DNA from 2 places in the Bacillus sp. F9_6S_D1_P_5 genome. Region 2 is predicted to be linked to the other one. Evidence: a T-box and tRNA genes for the amino acid it is inferred to sense, from the RefSeq annotation. Region 2 holds a T-box; the other holds one or more tRNA genes.

Region 1 (12,013 bases), on a different contig from region 2:
GTTTAGAACACGAGCATGAGCATCACGGGAGGGTATAATGATACAAGATTTTTTACAATATGACTTTTTACGTAACTCTTTATATGCAGGGATTTTAATAGGATTTGTTGCGCCGCTTATCGGTGTATTTGTTGTCATTCGTCGTATGTCGCTTATTGCAGATGCATTAAGCCACGTGACATTATCGGGTATTGCTGCAAGTTTACTACTAGAAAAAACAATTTTCACAGGGGGATTTTTAAATCCGTTATATATGGGAATGGTTTTTTCTATTGGTGGGGCGTTACTAATTGAAAAATTACGTACTGTATATAAACATTATCAAGAATTAGCAATTCCGATTATTCTTTCAGCAGGAATGGGGATTGGCGTTATTTTTATATCACTTGCAAATGGATTTAACACAGATTTATTTAGTTATTTATTTGGGAGTGTAAGTGCTGTAACAAGTACAGATTTAATCATTATTGGCATTGTAGCAATTGTTGTTATTGTAACGATTACTTTATTATACAAAGAGTTATTTTTACTATCGTTTGATGAGGAATACGCTGTATCAACTGGTTTGAGTGCAAAGTGGATTCACTTTATTTTCATTATATTGGTTGCTCTTGTCATTGCAGTATCAATGCGTGTAGTAGGGGTTCTTCTCGTATCATCATTAATGACATTACCAGTTGCAGCAAGTATTCGTATTGCAAATGGATTTAAACAAACAATTTTCTTTTCCATTTTATTTGGTGAAATTGCAGTAATTGGTGGAATGTTTGCTTCATATCAACTTAATCTAGCACCAGGTGGTACAATTGTTATGATAGCAGTTCTTATTTTAATTGGTGCGATTTTATGGAAGAAGAAAAAAACTGCATAAAGTAGGGATAGATATGAATCTAACAGAAGCTTTACGCCTAATGAAAGATAAAGGATACAAACATACTGGGAAAAGGGAAGAAATGCTCAGGTTATTTGCAGCTCACAATCGTTATTTAACGGCGAAAGACGTTTTAGAGCATATGAAGGATGATTATCCAGGTCTTAGCTTTGATACGATTTATCGTAACTTAACGGTGTTTGCTGAAATCGGTGTTTTAGAACAAACAGAATTAAACGGTGAAAAACATTTTCGTTTTACATGTTCTATTATGGAACATCATCATCATTTTATTTGTTTAGATTGCGGAGGGACGAAAGAGATTACTTCCTGCCCGATGGATTTTATGAATAAAGATTTTAAGGGTTATGAAGTAACTGGTCATAAGTTTGAAATATACGGCCGTTGTCCAAAATGTGCAAAGTAAAAGCTCGTCAGTTATGTAACTGACGAGCTTTTTTACGTAGAAAAGAAGGTTGCTCACAAATATTGTGGCAACCTTCTTTTTATTGTTCTTGTGTTTCTTTTTCTTTTTCTCGTTCAGCAGCCATTTCAGCAGCGATTACATCGATTTCTTTTTTCAGTTCTTCTACCATTGTTTCCTCTGGTACTTTACGAACGACTTGCCCTTTACGGAATAATAATCCTTCTCCACGTGCACCAGCAATCCCGATATCAGCTTCACGAGCTTCACCAGGACCGTTTACAGCGCAACCAAGTACTGCAACTTTAATTGGCACTTGCAGTGTAGAAATATATTCTTCTACTTCATTAGCGATGCTAATTAAATCAATTTCAATACGACCGCAAGTTGGACAAGAGATCAGTGTTGCTGCGTTAGATGCAAGACCGAATGACTTTAATAATTCACGCGCAACCTTTACCTCTTCAACTGGATCAGCACTTAATGAAATACGTAGCGTATTTCCGATACCTTTGCTTAAGATTGCACCAAGACCAGCGGCACTCTTTACAGTTCCAGCAAATAATGTTCCGGATTCTGTAATACCTAAATGTAATGGATAATCAAAAGCGCGAGCAGCTTTCTCGTATGCTTCGATTGCTAAGTTAACATCAGAGGCTTTCATTGATACGATAATATCATGGAAATCTAAGTCCTCTAAAATTTTAATATGGTGTAGTGCGCTCTCAACCATACCATCAGCAGTTGGATATCCATACTTCTCTAAAATATGGCGTTCTAATGAACCGGCGTTTACACCGATACGGATTGGAATACCGCGCTCTTTTGCTGCATTTACAACAGCTTCTACTTTATGGCGACGACCAATGTTACCTGGATTGATACGTACTTTATCAATGCCACCTTCAATTGCTTTTAAAGCAAGGCGATAATCAAAATGAATATCAGCAACAAGTGGAATGTTGATTTGTTTTTTAATATCAGCAATAGCATTTGCTGCGCGTTCGTCTGGAACAGCAACACGCACGACTTGACAGCCAGCTTCTTCTAAACGTTTAATTTCAGCAACTGTTGCTTCAACATCATGTGTTTTTGTTGTTGTCATACTTTGTATAATTAATTCATTATTACCGCCAATTGTTAAATTACCGACTTTAACTGGACGTGTTTTTGTACGATGAGTCATTTCATTCACGAATAGATCGCTCTCCTTATAAAAGAAGTTTCTTATTTAGTCCCTTATATCAATGATAGTATACGTGACATAGGGCTATAGAAACCGAAGTGCTCGGTTTCACTTTTACTATTGTATCAGCGCCTTTATGTAATTGACAAGGATTAAGTGATTGCTTATTGATATAACGGGAATTTATAAGACTTTCCAATTTGTATTTTTGTAGCAGATGTACTTTTGTTCAGCTTTTTAAAGTCATCAATTACCTTTTCAATAGAAGGGATTTTTTTCTTGTTAATTTGTTCAGTAATAGAAAGAACTGTCTCACCTGTTTTGACTTCAATTGTTTTATAAGAGACATCTGTTTCTTTTTCTGCTTTGTTCTCTTTCTTTTGTTTTCTATCTGTACTTTCTTGTTTTATCGTTTGGGCTGCAGTTGTTTTTTTATATGAACTTAACATCGGTAAAGTGCCGATTTTTATATCGTAATAAAATATATAACCAAGAACAAGCACGAATAAGAATACACCTAATCTTTTCATATTCTTCACTCCTTTGCTAGGAATATATGCTTGTCCAAAAAAAAAATGCCTATTTAGGCATTTTTTTCGTTATTATTTTTCTTTCGGTTTTGGAACTTCTTTAATCGTTAAGTATAGAACAATTAAAACAACTGCGATATAAATGAATGTTGAACCAGGTACAACAATTTTGAATGAATCCATAATCATAAAGAAGATGGTTGGAATTGTGTAGCTGTAAGCAGTTAACGTCCATACTTGCTTATAAGATAATTTACGTTGACCACTCATAGCAGAACCTATAAACGCAAGTAAAGTAATTCCTAAGAAAGTAATGAACAATTGGAATAGATATACTAATACGCCGATAACAGCTAATAAAATTGGATAGATACTATCGAATACAGAAATGAAATCTTGTAAATCTTTCTTCTCAAGAGATGTCCCTAGTAAATCATTGTAGGAGTATGTTTGCGTTTGGCCATTTCCTATAGAAACTACTTTATCTTTTAAAATAAATAAACCCGTTTTATTTTGGTATTTTTCAATATCTGTTGTATTTGGGTCAAATACGAAAAGAGCATCTCCCTCTTCTTTTTGAATAGGTTCTTCAATATCAGCTTTTAGTTCACCGTTTTCGATTTTAAAATCAGGTAAATCTTTTTCAATTGCTTGATTTACCATAGTAACACTATCTTGAATAAAGCTACCGTAAAAGAATGTTCTTGGAATAGTAGTGATTAGACAAAGTAGCATAATATACAAAATGGTTTTTCCGATTTTTTGAAAACGGAATAGCGCCATATCTTTAGGCGAATATACGCTTTTGACTAATTGGGTAAATATGGACATAGATTCACTTCCTTTATGTATGTATAAAATCATTGTAACGTAGGAATCTAGGGAATCTCAAGATATATTATATTTACATATAGTAGAGATAACTAAATTTCTTTTTATTAATTTTCTTCTTTTAAATGAGAAAAATACAATTGACACTTTTCTTTTCTATATGGTAAATTTATCTTACATTTCTTAAAGAATATATCCGATAGGAATTCCTTTATTTGATGTATTGTTACATACATAATTGTGGACCCTTAGCTCAGCTGGTTAGAGCAGACGGCTCATAACCGTCCGGTCGTAGGTTCGAGTCCTACAGGGTCCATATCCATTTCACATGTTTATTATGTCGGCAGGAAGCTTCCTTGTAGAAGGGAGCTTTTTTTATGAAATATATGAGCATTTTAATTGAAATGAAGTTGGAATTTTGCTACTTTAATGATAGCAAGACAATGTGATTTATTTGTTTGCACCCTATGGCAATTAGGGTAGAATGAAGTTGTATGTCACTTAAGTGGCAATACATAAACTGGGAGGAATATAACAATGGCAAAACACGAATTACCAAATTTACCTTATGCGTATGATGCTTTAGAGCCTCACTTTGACAAAGAAACAATGAACATCCATCATACAAAACACCATAACACGTACATCACAAACTTAAACGCTGCTTTAGAAGGTCATGCAGAATTAGCTGACAAAAGCGTAGAAGAATTAGTTGCAAACTTAAAAGAAGTACCAGAAGCAATCCGTACAGCAGTGCGTAACAATGGTGGCGGACATGCTAACCACACATTCTTCTGGACAATCTTATCTCCAAACGGCGGCGGACAACCAGTAGGTGAACTTGCAACTGCAATTGAAGCGAAATTCGGTAGCTTCGATGCGTTCAAAGAAGAATTCGCAAAAGCTGGCGCAACTCGCTTCGGTTCTGGTTGGGCTTGGTTAGTAGTAAATAATGGTGAGTTAGAAGTAACAAGCACGCCAAACCAAGATTCTCCTCTAACTGAAGGTAAAACTCCAGTTATCGGTTTAGATGTTTGGGAACATGCTTACTACTTAAATTACCAAAACCGTCGTCCAGATTACATCGGTGCATTCTGGAACGTTGTAGATTGGAACGCTGCTGAAAAACGTTACCAAGAAGCAAAATAATTGTAATAACGATAAAAAAGCTAGGAGAATGCTCCTAGCTTTTTTCTATGCTTTCCTTTTACATAATTGGGCTTGTCTTTGGAAGACTAGAACATGAAGTAAAGGAGAGTTGTGTATGAAGTGGAAACATATAATTGGTGACGTTGAAGTGAATCGGGATTTAGTGTTATTGCTCCTTATTGGAGGTTTATACACGCTCGCAATTTCTTTATCGAATACGTTTGTGAACATTTATTTATGGAAACAAACACAAAATTATGTGAATCTTGGCTTGTATAATTTGGCCAGCGTTGTATTACAGCCTCTCACATTTCTTATAGGTGGGAAATTAGCGAAGCGTATTGATCGCTCAATCTTGTTGCGAATAGGCGTAGGCACGTTAGCTATTTTTTTTATCGTTGTTTTAGTAGCGGGGAAAAGCGCTTCTCACTATATTTTATTGATGGGGGCTCTTTTAGGAGTCGGATATGGTTTTTACTGGCTCGCGTTTAACTTATTAACATTTGAGATTACAGAACCAGAAACAAGAGATTTCTTTAACGGATTTCTTGGGCTTCTTACATCCTTCTCTGGCATGATTGGACCGATAGCAGCTGGATACACAATTTCGCGTATGGAAAAATGGAGTGGCTATACGGTCATATTCTTTCTTTCATTAGTGCTATTTGCAATTGCTGTCGTGTTAAGCTTTTTTTTATCCAAGAGAGAATGTGAAGGGCGTTATGAGATTACGCAAGTTTTGAAAGAGCGACGGATTGATAAAAATTGGGGAAGAATTACACGTGCTCATTTTTTCCAAGGATTGAGAGAGGGAACATTTATTTTTGTTATTTCGGTATACGTGTACTTAGCAACCGATAGTGAGCTCGCATTAGGGAAATATAGCTTAGTAAATTCTGCTGTATCATTTGTATGTTACTACTTAGTCGCCCGTATGTTAAAGAAAGAGTGGCGAAAAAAAGCAATTTTACTTGGAGGCATTATTTTATATGCGGTCGTATTTTTAGTTATATTCAATGTTACATACACAAAATTACTTATTTATGCAGCATGCATTGCCATTGCATACCCTATTTTACTCGTTCCGTATGGATCGATGACATATGATGTAATTGGTAGAGCGAAAAATGCGAGAGAGTGGCGTGTAGAGTATGTAGTTGTCCGAGAATTATGGTTAAATGCTGGGAGAATTTGTTCAGTTTTAAGTTTTTTATGTGCTGTATTATTCTTTCCGCCTGAAAAGAGCTTACCTTTCTTACTATGTATTTTAGGTGCTGGACATTTTCTTATTTATTTTGCAGTTAAAAATGTCAAATATGATGGGGGAAATGCGGGGAAAACAAGTGTTGTAGCGCAAGGGACCACGCAGAATCAAACTGAACCAGAAGGTTAACTTCTCTTTTGTTTTATGCTAGAATAGAAAAAGATGTAAGACAGCAGTGAGGACACCTGTATGAAGGTGTCCCTTTCACATTACATAGCTGTTGGTAGAGGGGGTTTGTATGAGCAAGAAGCAGAAACAACAAAAGAAAAAGACTCACGTTCCTTTTCGGTTAAACGTGCTGTTTTTCTGCGTGTTTTTAATGTTCTCCGCGGTTATTGTAAGGCTTGGATATGTACAAATTGTTCGCGGTGAGGAATATAAAAATGAAGTGGAGAGGAAAGAGAACTCGACGATTAGTAATCCTGTACCACGTGGGAAAATATTTGACCGTTATGGGCGAGCTGTAGTAGATAATGCAGCTGTACGTACGATTACATTTACAAAAATGAAAGGATCAACTGCAGAGGCTCGCTTAGAAACAGCGAAAAAGCTAGCAGATTTGATTGAAGTACCGACAGATAAATTAACAGATCGCGATAAGAAAGATTATTGGCTTGCTATTCATAAAGAGGAAGCTAAAGAAAAAATTACGAATAAAGATCGTCAAGAGCTTAAAGATAAAAAAATTGACGATAAAGAATTAGATGAGCGTCAACGAAATCGCGTGACAGAAGAAGAAGTGAATCAGTTATCCGCAAAAGATTTAGAAGTACTAGCGATTAAAAGCAAAATGGACGGCGGATATGCGATGACGCCACAAGTTATTAAAAAGGATGCTACAGAACAAGAATACGCGATTATTAGTGAAAATCTAGCAACATTACCGGGTGTAGATACGAATGTTGATTGGGATCGAAAGTATATTTATGATGATTTATTCCGAAGTGTACTTGGCGGGGTGTCAACGTCTGATGAAGGTTTACCTAGAGAAAGACTAGATTACTATCTTGTTCGTGATTATAATCGAAATGACCGCGTAGGGAAAAGTTATCTTGAGCAGCAATATGAAGATAGTTTGCACGGTAATAAAGCGGAAGTGAGAAATGTTACAGATAAAAACGGTAATATTTTAGAAACGATTAATGTATCAAAAGGGCAAAGTGGTAATAATCTAAATTTAACAATTGATATGGAATTACAAAAGCGTGTAGAAGAAATTATCACGAAAAATTTATTGAGATATAAAGGTGGACAACCCTATTTAGATCGTGCATTCGTTGTAATGATGAATCCAAAAAATGGTGAAGTTTTATCTATGGCAGGGAAACAGTTAGTGGAAGAAAATGGCGAAACGAAAGTGCAAGATTTCGCATTAGGAACGATGACAAGCTCTTATCCGATGGGATCAACTGTAAAAGGTGCGACAGTACTTACAGGATATCAAACAGGTGCAATTCAACCAGGTTCAGTTCAACTTGATGAACCAATCAGATTAAAGGGAACGCCACCAAAATCTTCGTGGAAGACGATGGGATATATTAATGATTTAACAGCATTAAAAATGTCTTCTAACGTATATATGTTTAAAACAGCGATGAATATCGCAGGCGTTCCATATGTAAGAGGTGGTACGTTAGATATACCACAAAAAGCATTTGATACGATGCGTTATTATTTCGGACAGTTTGGACTTGGCGTAAAAACAGGTATTGATTTACCAAATGAATCTGCGGGCCAAACAGGTAGAGGAAATCAGCCAGGTTTCCTATTAGATTTATCAATTGGACAGTATGATACGTATACACCACTTCAATTAGCACAATATGTTTCAACAATCGCAAATGGTGGATATCGTATGCAGCCGCAAGTTGTAAAGGAAATTCGTCAACCGTCAGCGAAACAAGACGAAGTTGGAAAAGTTGTTCATTCAATGGAGCCGAAAGTACTAAATCGTATTGATATGCCTGAATCACAAATTAAACGTGTTCAAGAAGGGTTTAGACAAGTATTTAACGATTCTGGCGGCACAGCTGCGAAATATTTTACAGGTGCACCATATAAAGCTGCTGGTAAAACAGGTACAGCTCAAACTGTGTATGGCGGAGATAAAGAGATTGGTAAAAAGGCAAACGGTGAGCGTAAAGAAACATATAATTTAACATTAGTAGGTTATGCGCCACTTGAAGACCCTGAAGTAGCATTTTCTGTTGTTGTACCTTGGGTAGATGATAAATCAGGTATTAACGGTTATATTAGCCGTGATATTATGGACGCGTACTTTGATTTGAAAAAAATAGAAAATGGCGAAGCTACACAAGAGGAAATAGATAAGAAAAAGAAAGAGCAAGATGATGAATAAAAAAGTTGTAAAAAAAGCACACTATCTGAAAAGATAGTGTGCTTTTTTTTATGATTCATGCATACGTTTTAATAAGGTGGACAAGCATATTATATCGAAAAAAATAAGAGATCTCACAAATGATACTTACACAAGCCTCTGGAGGATAACGATTTTATGAGTCAATTATCTGTGAAGAGGAACGGTCGATACGGATTCAAGTTTTACCTTGTGTTGATTCTTGTGGAACTTTACAAAACTTTTACAAACAATTAAAACCGAATTAATAGTTTAGCAGTATTCTTATATCTGTAATCCTGTTATTTCCGGTTACTTCTAGGAGGAAGAACACGTGAAATGGATAAGTGCATCAATTAAAGTTTTCATACTGTCGACATGTTTCCTGTCTGTTGGCACGTCTACTGCATTTGCTGTGAATGAAATGGGAGAAGTGAGAGTTGATGGATCCTCAACGGTTTTTCCTATTATAGAAGCAGTAGCGGAGGAATATACAAAGGTGCATCCAAACGTGAAAATCTCCATCAGTGTTTCTGGAACAGGAGGAGGATTTAATCGTTTCAGTAAAGGAGAAGTGGATATAAATAATGCTTCGAGAGTAATGAAACAAGTGGAAGAAAATGAAATGAAGAGAAACTCCATTCAGTTTACACCATTTGAAGTTGCTTACGATGGTCTTACGATCGTTGTGAATCGCCAAAATACTTGGGTAGACAATATAACAGTAGACGAGTTACGTCTATTATGGAGTGAAGATGGAAACGAAAAGCGATGGTCACAAATTCATTCTTCATGGCCACGTGAACAGGTAAAGTTTTATGCGCCAGGTGTAGACTCTGGTACGTATGATTATTTTCAAAACGTCATCTTACAAAATAATCGCATTGTAAAAAAAGTCTCTTTGTCTGAAGATGATCAAGTTATTATGCAAGGGGTAATGAATGATAAAAATGCCATTGCTTTTGTAGGATATGCTTATTATATGGCCAATCGAGATAAGGTGAGAGCAATAAAAGTGGATGGTGTACTTCCGACGAAAGATACGATTCAATCAGGTAAATATAAGCCATTATCTAGGTCGCTATTTGCTTATGTAAATGATGCATCTATCCGAAATAAAATGAATGTAGCAAATTATGTTGAGTTTATGATTCAGCATGTTGGTAATCTTGCTGAAGAGGTAGGATATGTAAAATTACCAAAAGAAAAATACAATGAGCAGCTGCGGATGTTAACAGAAATAAAAAGGTAATGTCAGGGTGGAAAGGGGTTTTCATCTTTGGCTCATAATGACAAAAGTCAAATTACATTTTCTGTACAACATTTGATTGAAAGAAATTCAAAACAAAGAAAAAAAACGCAGCGAATCAATCGAATCGTTCCATTATTACTAAAAATAATTGCTAGCGTGTCTATTGTGACGACACTTGGAATTATTTTTACGCTGGCAAATGAAACAATGATGTTTTTTCAAAAAATACCATTGCTCTCCTTTTTGACAGAGAAAGAATGGTTACCTTTTTTTGAAGATCCTAAATTCGGTATATTACCACTTATATGTGGAACGGTACTTGTAACAGCAATCGCTATGTTCGTAGCAATTCCTATCGGTTTAGCGTGTGCCGTATTTTTAAGCGAATATGCTTCAAACGGTGCAAGGAAAGTATTAAAGCCGATGTTAGAACTATTAGCAGGTATCCCGACAATTGTATATGGTTTCTTTGCATTAACAGTTGTCACACCGCTTTTACAACGGATTATACCAGATTTACAGTTTTTTAATGCGATTAGTCCGGGTATTGTTATTGGCTTTATGATGATCCCGACAATTGCATCTCTGTCTGAAGATGCAATGAGAGCTGTAGCGAAAGGGACGAAAGAAGCTTCGTTAGCACTTGGAGCAACTCGGTTTGAGATGGTAAAACAAGTCGTGTTTCCTTCGGCTTTTACAGGGATTATGGCAGCGATTATATTAGCTGCTTCCAGGGCAATTGGTGAAACGATGATCGTTGTAATTGCAGCGGGATCCACGCCGAACGTATCGCTCGATCCGACACACTCTATTCAAACGCTAACAGCTTATATTGTGCAAGTGAGTCTAGGTGATGCTCCGCATGGAACAATTACGTATTACAGCATGTACGCTGTAGGCGCAACGTTATTCTTGTTTACTTTTATCATGAACATCATTTCGCAGTTTATTATGCGCCGCTTTAGGAGGGTGACATAAAATGCGAATGTTGAATCATAAACAAATACAAGAAAATATGGCATCACGTTTTTTAAAAGATCGAGTTTACAAAATGTTATTTTATATAGCTATTTTATTTTCAATAGTAATACTGCTTATTTTGCTTTTTCAAATTTTCGAAAAAGGTATAAGTTATCTTTCGTTAGATTTCTTTACAAACTTTGCTTCGCGTAATCCGAAAGAAGCTGGGATTGCTGCAGCATTGTCAGGAACGATATTGTTTATGGGTATTGTTATACCAGTCTCCTTTATATTTGGAGTCGGAACTGCTCTTTATTTAGAGCAATATGCGAAGGAATCTATATTTAAAAAGATAATAGAAATTAATAATCAAACGTTAGCAGGAGTACCTTCCGTCGTATTTGGATTACTCGGCTTAACTATTTTTGTATATGCTCTTCATTTAGGTGAGAGTATTATTGCGGCGGCACTGACGATGAGTTTACTCGTCTTACCTACAGTTGTAGTAGCAAGTCAAGAAGCGATACGATCTGTACCAAGTTCATTATTAGAAGCTTCTTATGGATTAGGTGCTACGAAGTGGCAAACGATGTATCAAGTTGTATTGCCATATGCTTTCCCAGGAATTATAACGGGTTGTACGTTAGCGATATCAAGAGCGATTGGAGAAGCGGCACCTTTATTAGTTATTGGAGCACTTGCATTTGCAAATTACGTTCCATTTAGTATGTTTGATAGATTTACAGTTTTACCAATTCAAATTTTTAATTGGATGAGTAGACCACAAGAAGAATTTCAGTATGTAGCAGCTGCTGGAATGATTGTTTTGTTAGGTTTGTTGCTCTTTATCAATATATTTGTCCTATGGTTACGAAATCGAAAATAAGTTGGAAATGGATGAAAGGGGAATTCAGATGGTAGCAACAGTAGTAAATGTACAGGTGAAAAACGAGGAGAAAATCGAGACTGCGCCAAAGAAAGTAGTATTTGATACGAAAAACTTAAATTTATGGTACGGAGAAGACCATGCTTTAAAAGATATTAATTTAAGCATTCATGAGAATGAAGTTACAGCAATTATCGGACCAAGTGGTTGTGGTAAATCCACGTACTTAAAAACATTAAATCGTATGGTAGAGTTAGTACCAATCGTGCGAACTACAGGCGTAATTGAATATAGAGAGCGCAAT
Region 2 (12,013 bases):
TTAATATATTATGTTTTCCATGTAAGGGAACATCGTACTGTATATTTGAATCATTTAATTTAAAATGAACACCATATTCATCTAATTGCACGTTTGTTGGAAACAAATCATTTGTATACGTTTCACCAAATGTCTTACAATTTATACTCGATAGATTTTTATTTTTCAAAAGCAATGGTTCACCACCATTATATAAAAACAAACCATTTCCTTTTAACCCATCAATAATTTCTAATTTAACCTTCGCAATCTCTTCTCTGGATCCAAGCGCTTCTAAGTGAGACTGGCCAATCATTGTAATTACCGCTACATCTGGCTGTGCTATTTTTGATAAGTTTCGAATTTGTCCCTTTTCACTCATCCCCATTTCAAGTATTAAAAACTCTGTATCTCGTTTCATTTCTAAAATCGTTAACGGCAAACCGATTTGACTATTAAAATTGCCCTTTGTTTTATGCACACGATAAGTTGTATTTAAAATTGTGTTTATTATATCTTTTACCGTTGTCTTGCCATTACTACCAGTGATTCCGATTACTTTTACATTTAGCTCTTTTCGATAAAATTGTGCCAATTGTTGCAAAGCAAGCAAAGTGTCATCTACAAATATAATTGCTCCCCCTTTTGGCGGAGTACCGTAAGACTTTTTCCATAAGGAAGCGACAGCTCCATTATCCATTGCTTCTTTCGCATAATCATGTCCATCTTTCACTCTAATAATTGGGACAAACAAATTCCCTTTCTTAATTTTCTTAGAGTCAATGCAGATACCTTGTATCTCTATATTGTGAAACGATTCTCTTAATCCTTCTCCATCTACTATCTCTTCAAGTTTTTTTAAATTCATTTGAATCAAATTATCACCTTTTTTCCATTTTATTACATAAAAATTGTGTTTTTTACGCATATTAACTAACAAATTTAAAGCGAGGTGTGTAAATGAAAAAAACAATAAGTTTCTTCCTCCTTTTGTTATGCCTAATCGTAGTAAATGAAACGTACGCCTATTCACCAAAATCGTTACCAATCTCCCAAAACTCTGATCAATGGCAAGTGAATATTGATGAACCAAAAAAAATAAGCAAAAAGATGCTTCAAACTAAAAAAGATGAATTTCAAACATATCAATTTTCAGTAAAAAATGTCGGAAACAGTGAAGTATATAACGTACAAGTCGAAGTATTCCGCAACGAGCCAAAAACGAAAACGAAATATGAACTTTTCTCACGAAAGGAAAGTCGCTTAGCAAGTGGAAAAACTGGATTTGAACATGCTAATTTTCCAGTTGCTACAAAAGCAGATGAAGTTGATGTAATCATTACTTGGCAAGAACACCCTTTCCGTTCTATGAGAAACGGTCAAAAAGTTGAGTCTAGAAAATTTAAAGAGCATTTTGTTTTTAAAGACGAAACGAAACAAAATAAATGAAATGCGGATAAATTTACACTATCATTCGTATAACTTACTTTACTAGTACCAGTTCTTAAGCAAATTAAAAAGTCGTGGCTTATAATAAATGCCACGACTTTTTATATTAATTCGTACTAATTCCTCTCGCTGCCCAAATACGATCAATTTCAGCAGCATGTTGTCCGCCATATAAAAGAGCATCCGCTTGCTTAATTGCTTTTGCTCCATCACTGAATTTAGAGTTTGGTGTTAATGACCAGTGCGATTGTAAAATAATTTTTGTTGCAACATCACGGCCAAAAGCTTGTGCCATCTCATATTGTCCTTGTGACCAAATTTCCCCATCAGCATGTACTTGATTTTTTAAATCTTTCGGATACACTTTATTGGTATCTAATCGGCGCAGGCATGTTGGATCTGAACTAGAATAAGCCGCCGCATCCCACTCTCCAACACATGCTTTTCCGTATCCTGTAGTCGATACAGCATCTTCATACGTAGCACCTAAGAAGTCACCAAATCCTTCTCCCATCGCTCCGCCTTCTGCTGAACTACCAAAGCCAGGAACTTGGTTATCTTGAATCGAATGCCCGTATTCATGTGCGATAATACCAGCATCTTCTGCATCATCTACTCCGCCAGTACCGAAAGTTAAAGCTTTCGTTGTTGGAGAATAAAATGAGTTATCAGCCGTCGTTCCATTCACATTCACTTTAATAGAGCGATTATTAATATTTTTAAAACCTAACCCTTGAATGTAACGCTGTAATGTATCGATATGATAATAGGACATAACATCTTCAAAGCTATCATTTGCGCGTGTATAGTTAAATTGTAAATTTGCAGATTTCGTTTTTGCTTTTGAAGAAATCGTTACATACTCTCCAATTAAAAATCCTGTCCCATCTAAACCTTTTAGCGTTACAGTCTTCAATTGGTTCGTTAGCGCAGTTGAATCTGCATCGTTATTATCTTTTAATCCTGCTAAACTCCCGCTTGATACGACAGGGTTAGGTAAAAATACTTTTCCTGTTCCTTCTACTTTTCGGTTTATATCAACCTTTTTAATTAACTTTCCATTTTCTGCATCAATAAATGTTTCCCATGCACCAAATGGATTATTAGAATGGACTACAACTTTATATACGGGACGAGCAATTCCCTCTTCCACAATATATCCAAATTCTTTCTCTGTAGGAGCCCATAAGTTTTGCTCACTTGCCTCTCCAACATACGCCATTGATTTTTGTATCGCATCTTTTTCACTAATTTTTGTCGTTACTTCCTTCACACCTTTAACGGATTGATAATCAGAAACAGCAAGTACTCCCTTTCCCTCTCCGTTAAGAGTAACTGTAATTTGTTTTGAAAATACAGGTGCACCATTCACAACTTGCTGGAACCTAACATATGAAGCTACTGACGTTTCTGTTGTAGAAATATATTGTAAGTCTGAAAGGTCTGTTTTTAATCCATACTGCGCAGCATTTTCTTTTAAATATTCAGTTGCTTTTTTCTGCGGCGAATAAGCTTCTAGCTTTACTTGCTGCTGTTTTTCCAATGCCGAAACCGTAGAAATCGTCCCCATTACTAACGGCACAGTCATCGCCATTGCCACCATTTTTTTATTAAACATAGAACCACTCCCCCTAATAAAGTAGCTCAACCTTATCCCATTACCACTAGGCAATCATTCCCCACAAAATGGGGGGATAAAAATTGAATCTACGAGTAATTCTCTATAAACAATTCTATTACCTTTCGATTTAGGGTGAGTGAAATTTTCTCAATATTTATGTATACAATGAGAAAAATACTGTAGAAATATATTTCTACAGTATTTTATTTAGTTTACTATAAAGAAAGACATTTACTAGAGGACCTATCGAACAGATTATGAGGAAATTAGCCGGATAAATTTCCATCATACAAAAAGGAAGTTGGAATGACTCCAGCTTCCTTTTTTCTTTAATGAGCCGCGCTTAATTTAATTCGAACTTTCGCCTCACCTAAAGATAGTTCATCGTCTTCATTCGTTAAATGACCAAATTCAAATCTCTTAACGAGTAAATTTTCTTCCAATAAATCTTTATGGTTCGTTAATGTTCGCTTTAGTTCTTCCTCTGTATCAAGAATAATATCGACTCGTAAATTAACTGGTAAATTTAGTTGTTTACGATATTCTTGAACCGCTCGAATAAATTCACGTGCCACTCCTTCTTGTAACAATTCTTCCGTTACATTTGTATCTAACATAACTGTATATTGTCCGTTAGTCGTATTAGAAAATCCTGATTTTGCAACTTTCTCTACTACTACATCTTCAGCTGTTACCACTACTTCTTCTCCCGATGTAGCTTCGTAAACTGCTCTTTCTGTAGATACAAAGTGTTGTACTTCTTCTTTTGATAATTGTTTTAGCCAGCCATTTACTGCATTCACATTTTTACCAAACTTTGGCCCAGCCGTTTTGAAATTCAGCTTTAATTGATAGGACGTATATTTCGTTTCATCAAGTTCAACATGGAACGCCTTCACATTTAACTCATCCATGACGATATCACGATAAGATTCCCAATCCATATCATTTTCATTATGTGCTAGTAATACAAGTTCTGCTAACGGCTGTTTTACTTTTAAAGAATGCTGATTACGGTTACTTCTTCCAAGTTCAACAACTTGTAAAACAGCATCCATTTCTGCTTCTAATTTCGGCTGAAGTAGTGATTCATTTACAACTGGATAATCCTCTAAATGAACGCTACTTCCAGTTAAATTCAAATGAATATCTTCAGCGACAAACGGTGTAAACGGTGCAATTAATTTACTAATTGTCACAAGCACTTCATAAAGTGTCTCATACGCAGCTGCTTTTTCAGCATTCATACCAGACTCCCAGAAACGATTACGTGATCGTCTTACGTACCAGTTACTTACTTCATCTACAAGCGACGCGATTTCACGAGCTGCATTCGTAAATTGATAATCATCAAGTGCTGTTCTCACTTTTTTCGTTGTGCTATGCAATCTTGATAATACCCATTCATCCAATTTCGTCCGCTTTGCATCATACGTTTCTTTCGGATTGTACTCATCTAAATTTGCATATAAAACGTAGAAGCTATACACATTGACTAACGTATCTACAAATTTAGATTTTGCTTCCAGTACTGTTCTTTCAGAAAAACGCTTCGCATTCCACGGAGCACTATCAACGAGTAGCGCCCATCTTAAAGCATCTGCACCAAACTGATTTACTAAATCAACTGGATCTAGTGCATTCCCTTTACTTTTAGACATTTTCTGTCCTTCTTCGTCTAGAACATGCCCTAGTGATAACACTCGTTTATAAGGTACTTTCCCTGTGTATAGTGCTGATACTGCTAATAAACTATAAAACCATCCGCGTGTTTGATCAATGCCTTCTGCAATAACATCCGCTGGAAACTGTTCTTCAAATAACTCTTTATTTTCAAACGGATAATGATATTGCGCAAATGGCATGGAACCACTATCAAACCAAACATCAATTACTTCAGGAGTACGATTCATTGTGCCACCGCATTTTTCGCAGCTAACTTGCACTTCATCTACATACGGCTTATGCAATTCTAAATCTTCAGGTGTTTCTTTCGTACTATGCTTTCTTAAATCAGCAATGCTTTTCGGTGCGAATTGATGATCGCAGCTTTCACATTCCCATACGTTTAATGGTGTTCCCCAATATCTATTTCGACTAATATTCCAGTCCACCATATTTTCTAAAAACTTACCAAAACGTCCATGTTTCATATGGTCTGGATACCAAGTAACAGAATCGTTATTCTGTAAAAATGTATCTTTAATTGCAGTTGTTCGGATTAACCAACTCTCTCCTGCATAATAAAGAAGTGGTGAATCACAGCGCCAGCAATGCGGGTAACTATGTTCATACTTTTCTTTATGGTATAGTAAGCCTTCCTTCGCTAAATAACGAACGATATCCACGTCACAACCTTTTACAAATTTACCTTTCAAAAATGGAACTGCTTCTGTATACTCGCCTTTCTCGTCTACAACATGCAAGAATGACAATCCTTCACTTTGAACGACTCTATAATCGTCCTCCCCGTATGCTGGAGCGATATGAACGAGTCCTGTACCACTATCTGCCGTGACAAAATCGGCTGCGATAACTCGGTAACCATTTGTAACTTCCTTCATTGGAAATGGCGGCATATAAGATGTATTTACTAATTCTTCACCTTTATGAACAGATAATACTTCATAGTCTTCTTTTAATACATCTTGTACACGTTCTTTCGCAACAATGTATACATAACCTTCTTGTTTCGCTTTCACGTATTCCATATTTGAATGTACAGCGAGCGCAACATTTGCTGGAAGTGTCCAAGGTGTCGTTGTCCAACCTAGGAAATACTCATTTTCACTATCTTTCACTTTAAACTTAACTGTTGCACTTAAATCTTTTACTGTTTTATACCCTTGTGCAACCTCATGTGAACTTAGTGAAGTTTGACAACTTGGGCAATATGGTGAAACTCTATGCCCTTTATACAATAATCCTTTTTCATGAATCGTCCCTAAAATATGCCATACACTTTCGATATATGGATTCTTTAACGTAACGTATGGATCATCCATATCTACCCAATAACCGATACTTTCAGTGAATTCACGCCACTGCTTCTCGTATGTGAATACACTCTCTTTACACTTCTTAATAAATGGCTCAATTCCATACTCTTCGATTTCATGTTTACCAGAAATACCGAGTTGCTTCTCAACACCTAATTCTACAGGCAAACCGTGTGTATCCCATCCCGCTTTTCTTAATACTTTATAACCAGCCATCGTTTTATATCTTGCTACTACATCTTTAATTGTTCGTCCAAGTGCATGACCTACATGCGGTAGTCCGTTCGCCGTTGGTGGTCCTTCATAAAACACAAAAGATTGTGCGCCTTCTCGATTCTGAATTGATTGCTCGAAAATGCTTTGCTCGTTCCACTGTTTACGAATACGTGTTTCTCTCCCTACAGCTGACTCTTTTACATCTACTTTCTTCATCTACAATCACTCCTTTGAATATTTTAAAGCACACAAAAAACCCGTCCCTATGAAGTAGGGACGGGTTTACCCGCGATACCACCCTAATTCTATTAGCTCTTCACTAATAGCACTTAGCAACGTACTATCATACGTGTTCTTTGTAACGGTAGACATCCGTCCGGGCTTACTCACTTTCAGCCTCGGCTCCTCGGAGATGATTTTCAAATAACGTCTGCACACCGGCTTTCAGCAACATACCGGCTCTCTGGGGAACAGTACACTATTTTACTCTTTCTCGTCTTCAGATTTGTATACTTTGTTAAAAGCTATTCTATTCCATCGGGCAATAAATTGTCAACTAATTCAAAATATATTTTTACTCTTTTTTCCTATTCGTATACAATTACTTTTCTAATTCTCGCAATGCTGCTAAGTTTTCATCATCCTCGATAAGTTCAGCGAAAAATCCTGACTCATCCTTATGAAGTACAATTTCAAGCTCTTCTTTCGCCTCTTCCATTCTGTTTAACTGTGCTAAATAACAAGCACGATCGTATCTCTCTAACAAATCATTCGCATCAATTTTTAATGCTTCATTTGCTATTTTCTCTGCCTTCAGCGTTTGGCCGGCACCATGATATGAAGATGCTAAAGAAAGAAGAATCACTGTTTCATTTGGATGATGTACAGAAGCATTTTCTAATACATGAATTGCCTCTTCAAACCGTTCTTGACTTTGATATATTTCTCCTAAAGCAAGAAACGCTCTATTTACAAACGGTGTTTGCTCCGTTAATTGTAAGGTAATCTTTTCTGCTTTTCTTTCTTCCCCTGCTTTAAACAATACTTGTGCTTGTAAAAGAAGCGTATCATAATCATCTGGTAATTCTCGAACCATTTGCTTCGTTAATTCTGAAGCATCCCGTAACATATCTTCTTCCTCACACTCTATGAAAAGATTTACAAGCTGCTTCGCTACATCGTAATCCCATTTATTTTCTAACGATGTTTGTAATACATCTATCGCCTCGTTGTTCATCGTCACATTCTCGTAAAATAGTGCAAATCGCTGTGCTGCCATACTATTTTTTTGATTTAACTTTAACGAAATTTCATATAAATCAATGATTGTAGTGATAATCGAAATTTCTTTCGCACGGTTTTTCATACGATAAAAAGCTCTCGTAATTATGGATTTCTTCGGCTGTTCACTTTGTTGACGTTCAATCCATCTTTCTGTAACCGCAGATGCAGCATACATAAATGCCATACTTCTTTCTGCCTTTTTCACTTTTAGTGTATGAAGAAAATCTCGTATGTTAGACCATTTCTTATGTTGTTCTATCGCTTTTACATATACATCAAATATACGTTCATTATTTGCATCTTTTTGTATCACTTTCATTGCAATTTCAATTGCTTTTGCATTTCTATTTTTCACTAGTACTTTTGCATAATGATATAGAACTTCTGTATGCTCACCATCTAATTGTAGCGCGTATTCAATCTGTGCTTGTTCTTTATCTATTTCATCCATCGCCCCATACACATATGCAACCGCGTCTAATCTCCATATTTCAGGTACTTCGTCCGCTAATTGTTCTAGCTCAGTCAGCAATTCTTCCTGTAGATTCATTTCTACTGAAAGCTGTGCCAAATATTCCATATTAATATGCAACGGCTCTTCTTTCATCGCCTGAACCATATGACTTTGTTCTTTAGAACGATTTTCTTCTTTTTCGTATATTTCCGCAAGTTGTAAATGTACACCGACGAAATTCCCATCAAGCTCTAAACATGTTTCATACGCTTGTTTCGCTTCCGTCAATTGCCCTAATAGCATAAGTGTTTCACCAATTCGGTAATACGGTAATGCGGTTTCCTTTTGTTCTATCGCCTTATTATATCTTTTCATCGCTTGGCCGTACTGTCCAATAGATTCATATAAAATACCTGTATAACAGCCGTATTCACTTACTTCATTTCTTTCTTTCTGTAACGTTCTTAAGAATGCTATACCTCGTTGTACAAATACCGTTCCTTTAATTCGATTCACATATTCATCTAACGCACTTGCTACATTATATTCGCTCTGCTTTATACCACTCTCTAACTTAGACAACGCTACTTTAAATCCTTCTTCACTTCCACCAAGTTCAACCTCAGCATCCCATAAAACCATTCCCGCGTTCATAAGGAAATCTTGGCTCTTTTCAATTTGTTTTTCAATACTGAGAATATATTCTTTTGCTTCCTTATATTGTTCTCTTGCCATATAAACTTGCGTAAGTCCGAAGTGAGAGTATACATCATCATGATTTTCTTCCAAAGCACGAGTATACAATGTTTCTGCTTCTTCCAGACTATCATTTTGGAAATGGTAATCACCGAGTTTTACGTATAGAGGTGCCTTATCGTCACAATTCTCAATACCTTTTAATAAAACTTCTTTCGTACTTTCTTCATCCTTCAAATCAGATTCGTATATTTCCGCAAGTTTCGTATAAATGTATGGTGCATTACTATCCAAATGAATTGCTATTTTAAGCCCTTTTATCGCTAAATATAATTTCCCTAAATAATGCGCACATCTCGCTCGCTCATACCATACATGTGCTTCATTTTTATATTCCTTTAACAAATCATTAAAGATTTCATACGCTTCTTCATATTTTTCTAAATCTATTAATATTAACCCGTGATTCGTTAAAGTGAATCGTTCTGGACTACGCTCTAAAGCTACTTGAGAAAACTGCAACGCCTTTTCAGATTGATCGATATACATATATGATAAAGCGAGAAAACTCCATGCAATTGGCTGATCCGCGTCTAATTGTAACGAGGAACGAAAACTTGAAATCGCTTCTATATAACTTTCCTGCTCAAAAGCATACCTTCCGTTTATTAAATGATATAAAGCACGATTATTTTTCTTCTCAACACCCGCAAGCATTTGCCCAGCTTTTTCTAGTTCTTCAAGGCGAATAAAGCACTGTGCACCATGCAATTTAACAAAATCTGATTTCGGAAACTTCTCCATTAACTTTTCAATACAACATATAATAAACTCGTTATCTACTTCAACATCTAAGTGCTTAACCGTATACAACCACGTATTCGGATTATCACTCGTCTCTTTTAAAAATTGTACTAACTTATGAATCCCCTCTTTATCTTGTTCATCTAAATGATCCGTTAAAGAAAAAATGGATTTAAAATAATGATGTTCTTCCTCATCTAAAAATGATAATTGTCCCTTCTTTTCTTTCGGAACAAACGTAATCGCTAAACACCCTGTATAACGATATTTTTCTTGTAACTTACTATACTCCACAATGACTGGTTCGATAAAGTTTGGATCTTGAACATAAAAAGCTTGTAACGTATCATCATACCCAGCTAGCACTTGCACATGTGAAGCATGCTCAATATCAATACTTAATAAAACGGGAATTCCTTCGCCGAGTAATTTCTTATAAGTTTCCACATTTCCTTTAAAATAACGATATTCATAACCTAATTCTTCCAAATAAGAAACAGTATCTGAAAACTTCGAGCCCGTCATATCAAAAATGAACTCTGCTATTTCATCTTGTGTACGTTTTTCTCCCCATAACTGCAACATCATTTCTAAACTTGTCGGCACACAATAATTATCCTTTTGTACAATGGGAACTATCGGTAAGTGAACCTTTTGGCCATCTGGATTTTTTTCTAAATTATGATATAAAGACTCTTTTAAACTTTTTTCTTCTTTTAATAACTTTTGTAAATCTACAAGTTTATTCATTTTGTAAAGAGCTTCTGCACGTAAATGTACGAAGTAAGTTTTATACGCATGATAAGGAAGCTGATTATTTATGTTATCTATTACGTCTAACACTTCTTCATACTTCCCTAAATCTAATAAATATTTCACCTTTTCAAAATGAAAATATGGTACTTGCGGGAACTTTACAATTGCATCATCAATTAGCTGTAATGCACGTTTTTGTTCCCCTTTATTTGCATATAACTGTGCTAATAAATAAGTAGATAACTCTTCACAATCTTTATGCTGCATGCCGGCTATAAATTGTTCTTCTGCTTTCTCCCATTCACCTGTATGCATATAGACGTAACCCCATTTATCAAATACGGCACGTGCACTATACTCCTCTGCCTTTTGCATATAAAAAAGCGCTTCTTCATTTCGTTTCATTTCTAACAAACATCGTACTAACGTAAAATATGTTTTCGCTAAAAGATCCACTTCTATTTCTTCTTTATTTACCTCTTCTAATGAATCTTTTAACAACTGTTCTACTTCAAGTATTTTCCGCTCATCAATTAACTCATCACAATATAAAGAGAGCGTTCTCATATTTGGGAATTTTTTATAAGCGTAGCGAATGAGGAATGAACTGTATTGGTGCATAAGCCCTTCATCAGTAAGACGTATTAATATATCAAACTCCTTATGTGAAGGAATATTAGCAAGCCAACTCTTCAAATAAGATAAAGTATTCTTTTCTTTTATATATGAAATTTCATTATTTATTTCCTGTAATCCATCTATAAATCTCTTGTCTTTCAAACAAGCATCTAACTGCTTAAAATCTAGCATGTATTCACCTCGAATAATTTTTTGCACTGCTACTTGCTTAGATTTTACACATCATATTGTAGGTATTCAACTAAAATATCCTATAATGGATAGTATTATTTAATATTATTCTAATTTATAACAAAATATAGTAAAAATGATTGTTTTTCTCTGTATTTTGTTTAATTAAATAGAGTAACGTTACATGCGGGTCTTATCTTTTTGAAGCCAAATTCAGTACATAAAATTATATCGGCGATAATTTAAATATATCAGCGATTATACGGTGGATATCAACTTATCAACAAAAAAATCCATACTTCGACACACAGCTATCTTTCAACATTCTACGTCACCAAATGTAATTTTCATATTCGGAGCATATACTAAAGAGGAATGTAGATGAAACGCTCTAAAAAATTTGAGTTCAGCTTCATATTGGGCTAGCCCATCATCATATGTTAATCCTCTAGCCATTAAACGTTCTATAAATTGCTGTTTATCACCTGGATCTCCTGCAATCCCCTCTTCTTTTAATGAGTGATACAATATTTGTTTATCATTATGATGCATATTAGAATCTAATAAGTTCACTTTATCACTTACTCGACATTGAATATTTTTTACTCCTAGTTCACTTAAAAACATCGGTATTTTCATACCAATATTTCCATCTTTTCCGCTTCTCTGCATGTCATTTTCAAATAACTTTTGCAAAGCTCCTAACCTAATAATTTCCGATTGATTCTCTTCATTTAAAAAGTATGAAGACATATTTGATATCCAATGTGGTTCAAAACAGATTATTTTTCCGCCCTTTTTAATTGAATGTATCATTTTTTGTAGCATCGTTTTTGGCGAACTCATATGTAATAAAAAAGCATGACAAATTGCTATATCATATGTATCGTTCAATTCAATCTCTGTAGCATCTCCCTCAAGAAATTCTGTCTCATATGGAAGTAA

Evidence for each region. The T-box of region 2 lies ahead of ileS (isoleucine--tRNA ligase). A T-box ahead of a tRNA ligase gene usually reads a tRNA of that ligase, here a tRNA-Ile.
Region 1: it has a tRNA-Ile gene. The T-box ahead of ileS (isoleucine--tRNA ligase) is inferred to sense a tRNA for this amino acid. The anticodon was not compared.

What each region holds. Positions count from the first base shown of each region.
Region 1 covers NZ_JBTREW010000003.1:173,661-185,673, reverse strand. Annotated here, with positions in the region: gene ACUXEY_RS05725 (metal ABC transporter ATP-binding protein) at 1-38, shown strand, start outside; gene ACUXEY_RS05720 (metal ABC transporter permease) at 38-871, shown strand; gene ACUXEY_RS05715 (Fur family transcriptional regulator) at 885-1,298, shown strand; gene ispG (flavodoxin-dependent (E)-4-hydroxy-3-methylbut-2-enyl-diphosphate synthase) at 1,378-2,481, opposite strand; gene ACUXEY_RS05705 (hypothetical protein) at 2,646-3,011, opposite strand; gene ACUXEY_RS05700 (DUF1189 domain-containing protein) at 3,084-3,842, opposite strand; tRNA gene ACUXEY_RS05695 (tRNA-Ile) at 4,085-4,158, shown strand; gene sodA (superoxide dismutase [Mn]) at 4,380-4,991, shown strand; gene ACUXEY_RS05685 (MFS transporter) at 5,107-6,384, shown strand; gene ACUXEY_RS05680 (peptidoglycan D,D-transpeptidase FtsI family protein) at 6,494-8,614, shown strand; gene phoX (phosphate ABC transporter substrate-binding protein PhoX) at 8,946-9,863, shown strand; gene pstC (phosphate ABC transporter permease subunit PstC) at 9,891-10,841, shown strand; gene pstA (phosphate ABC transporter permease PstA) at 10,843-11,709, shown strand; gene pstB (phosphate ABC transporter ATP-binding protein) at 11,738-12,013, shown strand, end outside.
Region 2 covers NZ_JBTREW010000017.1:47,746-59,758, reverse strand. Annotated here, with positions in the region: gene ACUXEY_RS19930 (UDP-N-acetylmuramoyl-tripeptide--D-alanyl-D-alanine ligase) at 1-847, opposite strand, end outside; gene ACUXEY_RS19925 (hypothetical protein) at 940-1,428, shown strand; gene ACUXEY_RS19920 (M36 family metallopeptidase) at 1,535-3,046, opposite strand; gene ileS (isoleucine--tRNA ligase) at 3,379-6,480, opposite strand; T-box leader at 6,534-6,773, opposite strand; gene ACUXEY_RS19910 (tetratricopeptide repeat protein) at 6,866-11,068, opposite strand; gene ACUXEY_RS19905 (class I SAM-dependent methyltransferase) at 11,387-12,013, opposite strand, start outside.